DNA from 2 places in the Pseudomonas sp. GL_135 genome. Region 1 is predicted to be linked to the other one. Evidence: riboswitches for the same ligand, from Rfam matches in the RefSeq annotation. Region 1 holds a riboswitch; the other holds the start of a gene.
What was found. A riboswitch is a leader RNA that binds a small molecule or an ion and turns the genes downstream of it on or off. The one in region 1 is predicted to bind cobalamin.

Region 1 (4,184 bases):
ATGGGTTCAATCCCTGGGCCGACAAGCGCTCGCAGAACACATCGATGAAACCGGTGTTTGCCGCTTGCAAGTGGGAGCGATAAAACAGCACGGCGGCGACCGGCTGATCCGCGCGCCAATCGGCCTGCCAGCGGGCCAAATCGGCGTTGGTGTTCTGCGGATGGTAAATGACGGTGCGCGGCAAGGTTTGCGGCTCGACCCAGGGATAGTCGCCGCCCAGCCAGCGTGTGGCGATGAAGTTGAACAGCGCCAGCGCGTTGTGCTTGCCGCCCTGACGCAGGTAATGCCAGAGCCGATCACGGTCTTCGGCAGACTCCGTGCTCAGGCCGCTCAGCTCGGGGTCCGGGCGATCACAACCCGGCACCAGAATCAGCTTCACCCCCTTTGCCGCCAGTTCCACCAGCCGCTCGACGCCATAACGCCAGTAGCCGATGCCGCCGTGCAGGGAAATCAGGATGACTTTGGCGTGGCGCAGCACCTCGTCGACGTACAAATCCACCGATGCATGATTTTGCACCTGCATCGGATTGGCCAGGCGCAGGCTCGGGTAGTCACCCGGCAGTTGCTGCGCGGTTTCAGCCAGCAGGGCCAGATTCGAGTCGGCGCTGCACAGGATCACCAGCTCGGCGGGGGTCTGGCCCAGGTCAGCGATGCTGTCGTCAGGAACGAAGCCGCCGGGCTGAGTGCGCAGCAGGTGCATGGTTAGCCTTTGATCGCTGAGAGAGCTGCGCGCAATTGCGCTTCGAGGACGCCGGGGTCCAGCTCCTGGCCGATCAGCACCAGGTGGGTTTCCCGGGCTTCGTCAGGCTTCCAGGCGCGGTCGAAATGCTTGTCGAAGCGCGTGCCGACGCCTTGCACCAGCAGGCGCATGGGTTTGCCGGGAATCGCAGCGAAGCCTTTGACGCGCAGGATGCCGTGCTGGACGACGGCCTGGGTCAGCGCGTCAAGCAACAGCGATTCGTCCGCCTGGGGCAGCGTAATGGAGATGGAATCGAAGGCGTCATGGTCGTGATCATCGTGATCGTCGCCTTCGTGGTGATCGTGATGGGTCTTGCGGCCATCAATGTGCAGCTCGGATTCGGCGCCGAGCCCCAGCAACACGCTGATCGGCAGCTGCCCCCGGTTCGCTTCGACGATTTTTACCGCTGGCGGCAATTCTTCGGCGACTTCTGCGCGCACGGCGGCCAGCGCATCGGCGTCGAGCATGTCGGCCTTGTTCAGCACGACCAGATCGGCGCTGGCCAGTTGGTCGGCGAACAGCTCGTGCAGCGGGGATTCGTGGTCAAGGTTCGGGTCGAGCTTGCGCTGGGCGTCGACTTGATCCGGAAACGCGGCGAAGGTGCCAGCGAGCACGGCCGGGCTGTCGACCACGGTGATCACCGCGTCGACGGTGCAGGCGTTGCGAATTTCCGGCCACTGAAAGGCTTGCACCAGCGGCTTCGGCAGGGCCAGGCCCGAGGTTTCGATGAGGATGTGATCGAGGTCGCCGCGGCGGGCGACCAGTTCCTGCATCACCGGGAAGAACTCTTCCTGAACGGTGCAGCACAGGCAGCCGTTGGCCAGTTCGTAAACGCGACCGACGGCCTCTTCTTCGGTACAGCCGATGGTGCACTGCTTGAGGATGTCGCCGTCGATGCCCAGCTCGCCGAATTCATTGACGATGACGGCGATGCGTCGTCCTTCGGCGTTGTCGAGCATGTGCCGCAGCAAGGTGGTTTTGCCCGAGCCGAGAAAGCCGGTGACGATGGTGACGGGAAGTTTGGCCAGTGTTTTCATCGGTTGCCCTCAGGCGTGCGGCGGGGCAACGAGGACGAAAACAGCGCAGGGCCGGCCGAAGCAGGCGCGCGGTTCGATTCGCCACCGGATCACCCCGCCCGGTTGTAGTGGAATTCCTCGGCCGCTTGCAGGCGGTCCGATTCGAGGCAGGTCTCCTGGCTCACGGCGTCCGGTTGCTGACAGGCATCGTCAGGCGACTGGCATTCATCGCGCCTTCCCGCTCGCGCAGTGGCTGTGCAATGAAACTGTCCGCTTACAGTTGCGGGGGCAGCTGCGGCTTGAAACCGCATTCCCTTCTTAGCGCCGGTGGCCTTGATACATGAAAAGGCGGCCGGCGAACCTCAAGTGCGCAAGGCTACGCAGTGACCGCAGGCCGGTCAATCGCGCCGTTGCAGTGATTGCCGCGCCGATTGACGCACCGAATGACCCTAAGATTGACGACTCGAACCGTGCGTGGTCTTCTACACACCTTGTTACGGGTGCCCTTCACAGGGTGAAACGGGAAACCGGTGCGTGCAGACCTTCGGGTGTGCATCAGTCCGGTGCTGCCCCCGCAACGGTAAGCGAGTGAAGAGTCAGATCCACTGTGTCGGCATCGATATGGGAAGGCGATTCTTGAAGGCACGATGGCTGTAACGGCTGATGCATGTGCCCCTCGCGAGCCCGGAGACCGGCCCGACAACACACCATAACAACCCGCGGTGGGCGGGCGCTGTTGAGCACTGCCGGCATTCGCCTGCGGTGTCTTTGCGCCTTTCCGTCCGCTGAAACCACTTCAGAGGGAAGCGCCATGTCCATCAGCACACCCCGCCAGACGTCCGGCACCGCCAGCAACACCACAACGGCCGTGACTGCCACGCAAAGCCAGCGCCTTGTTGCCGCCGTCAGCGCGATGTTTCTCGGTGCATTTCTGGTGTACTTCGCCGGTTTCTCCCACATCGATGCGGTGCACAACGCGGCACACGACACCCGTCACAGCTCCGCCTTCCCTTGCCATTGAGACCTGCCGCCATGTTCAAGCGAATTGCGCAAACGGCCGGGTTCACCGGACTGCTCGCCGCCCTGTTGTTGACACTGCTGCAGAGCTTCTCGGTCGCGCCGTTGATCCTGCAGGCGGAGACCTACGAAAAGGCTCCGGCTACCGAGATGCACGAGCACGCCGACGGTGCGATGGCCGGCCACGTTCATGACGCCGAAGCCTGGGAGCCTGAAGACGGCTGGCAGCGCGTGCTGTCCACCACGGGTGGCAATCTGGTAGTCGCGGTCGGTTTCGCGCTGATGCTGGCGGCCTTGTACACCTTGCGTACGCCGACGAGTGCTCGCGAAGGCGTGCTGTGGGGATTGGCCGGTTATGCCGTGTTTGTGCTGGCGCCCACTCTTGGTCTGCCGCCCGAACTGCCCGGTACCGTCGCGGCGGACCTGACCCAACGGCAGATCTGGTGGGTGGGCACTGCTGCCTCCACGGCTGCAGGGTTGGCGTTGATGGTGTTTGCCCGGCACTGGCTGTTGAAGGTTGTGGGCGCAATGATTCTGGTGGTGCCGCATATCGTCGGCGCCCCTCAGCCGGCGGTGCATTCGGCACTCGCCCCGGAAGCCCTTGAAGCGCAATTCAAGATTGCGTCGCTGCTGACCAATGCGGTTTTCTGGATTGCCCTGGGCTGGATCAGCGCCTGGCTGTTTCGTCGTAGTGGCATGCCCGCGACGCAAGCCGGTTTGAACCCTGCTCTGTGAACGAGTTGCGCGATCGACCGCTGTGGGTGGTCGGTCTGGGCTGCCAGCGCGGCTGTTCGGCGCTGGAGCTTCGGCAGTTGATGGAGGATGGTCTGCGCGAATGTCAGCTTCAGCTAAAGGACGTTGCCGCCCTCGCCTCCATTGACGGCAAGTCGGCTGAGGCGGGATTGCTGGAACTGGGCCATGGCTTGGGGCTGACGATTGGGTTCTTCAGTGCGGATGATCTAGCGGCTTACGAGGCACAGCTGAGCCATCGCTCGGACATCGCCTTTGAACGCACCGGCTGCTACGGCGTGGCAGAAAGCGCGGCGCTGGCGATGGCGACGCGGTTGACCGGCTCGCCCGCGACCCTGGCCATACCCCGCCGAAAGAGCCCCCATGCGACGTTTGCGCTGGCAACCGCAATCTTGTAGGACCGGCCAACCCTTGTAGGACCGGCTCAAACTGTAGGACCGGCTTTAGCCGGGAAAGCGCCAGGCGTCACACTGCAAATTTGGGGGCGTACATGCAGACCCCTTCCCGGCTAAAGCCGGTCCCACTAAAGCAGACCGCGTGCATTCATTGAGATATGACACGGTCTTGTAGGACCGGCTTTAGCCGGGAAGGCGTCAGTGGTCACACCGCAGATTTTGATGGTGTGCCCGAGGGCCCCTTCCCGGCTAAAGCCAGTCCCACTA
Region 2 (4,184 bases), 700 kb from region 1:
GCGCAGCGCCATGCAGCCTGGACATCCAGACCCGCCCCACCGCACAGGACACCCCTCATGAGTTTGCACGACAAGATCATCGGCCGCCTCGGCTTCGGCTCCGCGCCGCTGGGCAACATGTTCCGCACCATCGACGAAGAGGAAGCGGCGGCCACCGTTCAATCCGCCTGGGACCAGGGCATTCGCTACTTCGACACCGCACCGATCTACGGCGCCGGGCTGTCCGAACAGCGTCTGGGCAAGGCCCTCGCCGGCGTCCCCCGCGACGCGTACACCCTGAGCACCAAAGTCGGTCGGCTGATTTCCGACGAGATCGACACCGAGACCCGCAGCGGTCCGTTCGCTGAAGGCCTGAAAAACAAGATCGTCACTGATTACTCCGCCGATGCCACGCTGCGTTCCATTGAAGCGAGCCTGAAACGCTTGAACACCGATCGGCTGGACATCGTGTTTGTTCACGACGTCGCCCAGGACGCCCACGGCGATGCCTGGATCGAGCATTTCAACATCGCTCGCACCGGCGCTTTCCGTGCCCTCACCCGACTGCGCGAAGAAGGCGTGATCAAGGCCTGGGGCCTTGGCGTCAACCGCGTCGAGCCGTGCGAACTGACCCTGGACCTGGAAGAGGCCCAGCCCGACGGCTTCCTGCTCGCCGGTCGTTATTCGCTGCTCGACCATGACCAGCCGCTGCAACGGCTGTTCGACAAGGCCCGCCAGCACAACGCCGAGTTCGTGGTCGGCGGGCCTTACAGCTCCGGCGTGTTGGTGGGCGGCAAGCATTTCGAGTATCAGGAAGCATCGCCGGCAATGCTCGACAAGGTGGCGCACATTCAGGAGATCGCCCGGCAGTATCAGGTCGACATCAAGTCGGCGGCGCTGCAGTTCGTCCTCGCCAACCCGCTGGTGGCAGCGGTGATTCCAGGTGCCAGCCGGCCCTCGCGGATCATCGAAGACGTCACCGCGCTCAACGCACAGGTGCCGGATGGTTTCTGGCAGGCCATGCGCGATCAGGGCTTCATTGCCCTGCAGGCGCCCGTGCCGATGAAAGACTGATATCGTGGGCAACGACGCCGGGCCAGACGCCCGGCCTTGTTTTCTGCGCGAGATCTGTCCATGCGAATTCTGATCGTCAACGTCAACACCACCGCATCCATGACCGAGACCATTGCCGAACAGGCCCGCAGCGTGGCCTCCCCCGGTACCGAAATCATCGGCCTGACCCCGCGCTTCGGCGCCGAGTCAGTGGAAGGCAATTTCGAAAGTTACCTGGCGGCCATTGCGGTGATGGATCGGGTCATGTCCTACGAAGGGGCTTATGACGCGGTGATTCAAGCCGGCTACGGCGAGCACGGCCGCGAGGGCTTGCAGGAACTGCTCGACGTGCCGGTGGTGGACATTACCGAAGCCGCGGCCAGCCTGGCGATGCTGCTGGGGCATAAATACGCCGTGGTCACGACGCTGGACCGAACCGTGCCACTGATCGAAGACCGTTTGAAGCTGGCCGGCGTGTACGAGCGTTGCGCGTCGGTGCGGGCCAGCGGCATGAGCGTGCTGGAACTGGAAGAATCGCCCGAGCGTGCGGTCGAAGCCATCGTTGAGCAGGCCATCGAAGCGGTGATCCGCGACAAGGCCGAAGTGATCTGCCTGGGCTGCGGCGGCATGGCCGGGCTGGATCAACTCATCCGCGACCGTGCCGGCGTGCCGGTGGTGGATGGCGTCACCGCAGCGGTGGCGCTGGCCGAATCGCTGGTGCGTCTGGGGTTGAAGACCTCGAAAGTGCGGACCTACTCGACGCCACGGCCGAAGAAGATCGTGGGTTGGCCGTTCAAGTTTTAAACGCCCAGTGTCCGACCCACGCCAGATTGAATGGCAAACACATACCCTGTGGGAGTGAGCTTGCTCACGAAGGCTGCATTCCAGCCGCTGAAGATTTAGCGGATGTACTGTCCTCTTCGTGAGCAAGGTGGAACGCCACCCCGGTCACTCCCACAGGTTTGCATCTCCCAAAAGTTTTGCGTCGGTCCAGCTGCTGCCCGGTGTCGAAGGTCGCTCGGTCCAACGATGCACCGCCGCCGCATTCGCCTCTCCCCGCCGAATCGTTTAGTATCCCCGCCGCCGGTTTCCACTCGGAATTAATAGGGAATCCCCAAGCGCGCTGCGCGCTGAAACGGAACTGTCCCCGCAACTGTAGGCGCTGAGCCCTGCTTCCTGTTTGCCACTGGGTCACCCCGGGAAGGCCGAAGCATGGCGATGATGCGCCAGTCAGGAGACCTGCCGGCCAGCATATTCATTCACCGGCGGGGTGTCCGGGGAAGGACTCCCGTTCGCGCGTCGCTCGCGCACGCTGTGCTCGCCCTCATCTTAGGGCGCCCGTCGGGTGGACTTTCCAGCGCCTGCTTCGCCAAGCACTCAGGCTTTCTGGAGATCGCTGTTCATGCCGCTGCGCCGCCTCGCCGCCCTGCTCGTCACGCTGACCTTGCCCACCGCCGGTTTTGCGGCGTCGACCGCCTACCCTTTGACCGTGGACAATTGCGGCGAACCGCTGACCTTCACCCACGCCCCGCAGAAAACCGTGACCATTGGCCAGGCCGCCACCGAGATGCTCTACGCCCTCGGCCTGGGCCCGAACGTCATCGGCACTTCGCTGTGGTTCAATCCCGTGCTGCCCCAGTACCAAACCCTCAACGACGGCATCGAGCGCCTGGCCGACAACGCGCCGAGTTTTGAATCAGTGATCGGCAAACGCCCGGATTTCGTGCCGGTGCAGTTTGAGTGGATGGTCGGGCCCCAGGGCGCCGTCGGCACCCGCGAGCAGTTTCGCGATCTGGGCATCCCGACCTACATCCTGCCGTCCGATTGCGAGGGCAAGAACAACCGGGTGGGCGCCGACGGCACGCGCCTCGAAGCCTTCCGCATCGACACCCTGTACAAAAGCCTGCGACAGCTGGCGCAGATCTTCGATGTGCAGGACCGTGGCGAGCACTTGATCACGGGTTACCAAACCCGGCTGGCCCAGGCGGTGACGCAGGCGAAAGCCCATGCCAATCCACCCCTCTCGGCGGTGTTCTGGTTTTCCAGCCCGGACATCAACGTCGACCCTTACGTGGCCGGGCGCAAGGGCATTCCCAATTTCATGCTCGACACCCTCGGCATGCGCAACGTCATCGACTCCGACGAGGAATGGCCGACCGTGGGCTGGGAAACCATCGCCAAGGCCAACCCGACCGTGCTGGTCATCGCGCGCATGGACCGTCGCCGCTTCCCGGCCGACGATCACGAGAAGAAGCTGGCGTTTCTCCGCTCTGACCCGGTCACCCGCAATATGGATGCGGTGAAAAACAATCGCATCGTGATCATGGACGCCAGCGCCATGGAGTCCAGCGTGCGACTGTTTGACGGCATCGAGCAACTGGCTCAGGCCACTCAAGCGCAATGACGTCATTCAGCATGCCCCGGTCGAGCATCGTCCGAATCTTCGGCCACGGTGCCTGGGCCGCCGCGTTGCTGGCGTTGGCGGTGCTGGCGGGCGTGGCGATTGGCGAGACATCAATCAGCCTGCCGGTGATCGTTCAGGTGCTGGCGAACAAGCTGTGGGCCGCAGGCTATCCCCTCGACCCGATCGACGAGGGCATCGTCTGGAACTACCGCCTGACCCGGGCCATCGTTGCCGCCACCTGCGGCGCAGGGCTGGCGGTGTCGGGCGTGGTCCTGCAATCGTTGCTGCGCAACCCGCTGGCCGATCCCTACTTGCTGGGTATTTCTGCGGGCGCGTCGACCGGCGCAGTGTTGGTGGCGATCATCGGCATCGGCGCCGGTACGATTTCTCTCTCGACCGGAGCGTTTGCCGGCGCGATCGCCGCGTTCGCGCTGGTCGCCCTGCTCGCCCGCTCCTCGCGGGGCCAGACCGCTGCCGGCCAGATCATCCTGGCGGGCATTGCCGGGTCGCAGCTGTTCAACGCCCTGACGTCCTTCCTGATCACCAAGTCGGCCAATGCCGAGCAGGCCCGCGGGATCATGTTCTGGTTGCTGGGCAATCTCAGCGGCGTGCGCTGGTCGTCGGTGGCGCTGTCGGTGCCGGTCGTGGTGCTCGGTTTGCTGGTGTGCCTGTGGCATCGGCGCGCGCTGGATGCCTTCACGTTTGGCAGCGATTCGGCGGCTTCGCTGGGCATTCCGGTGCGCCGCGT

Region 2: it holds a riboswitch for cobalamin, as region 1 does, so the genes downstream of both, AC3ISG_RS13575 (ABC transporter substrate-binding protein) here and AC3ISG_RS10580 (CbtB domain-containing protein) in region 1, are expected to answer to the same signal.

Annotation. Positions count from the first base shown of each region.
Region 1 covers NZ_CM174408.1:2,372,058-2,376,241, reverse strand. Annotated here, with positions in the region: gene cobN (cobaltochelatase subunit CobN) at 1-700, opposite strand, end outside; gene cobW (cobalamin biosynthesis protein CobW) at 703-1,776, opposite strand; cobalamin riboswitch at 1,905-2,135, opposite strand; cobalamin riboswitch at 2,237-2,469, shown strand; gene AC3ISG_RS10580 (CbtB domain-containing protein) at 2,567-2,776, shown strand; gene AC3ISG_RS10575 (CbtA family protein) at 2,788-3,507, shown strand; gene AC3ISG_RS10570 (cobalamin biosynthesis protein) at 3,504-3,920, shown strand.
Region 2 covers NZ_CM174408.1:3,067,257-3,071,440, forward strand. Annotated here, with positions in the region: gene AC3ISG_RS13565 (aldo/keto reductase) at 58-1,053, shown strand; gene AC3ISG_RS13570 (aspartate/glutamate racemase family protein) at 1,114-1,836, shown strand; cobalamin riboswitch at 2,100-2,293, shown strand; gene AC3ISG_RS13575 (ABC transporter substrate-binding protein) at 2,435-3,436, shown strand; gene AC3ISG_RS13580 (FecCD family ABC transporter permease) at 3,448-4,184, shown strand, end outside.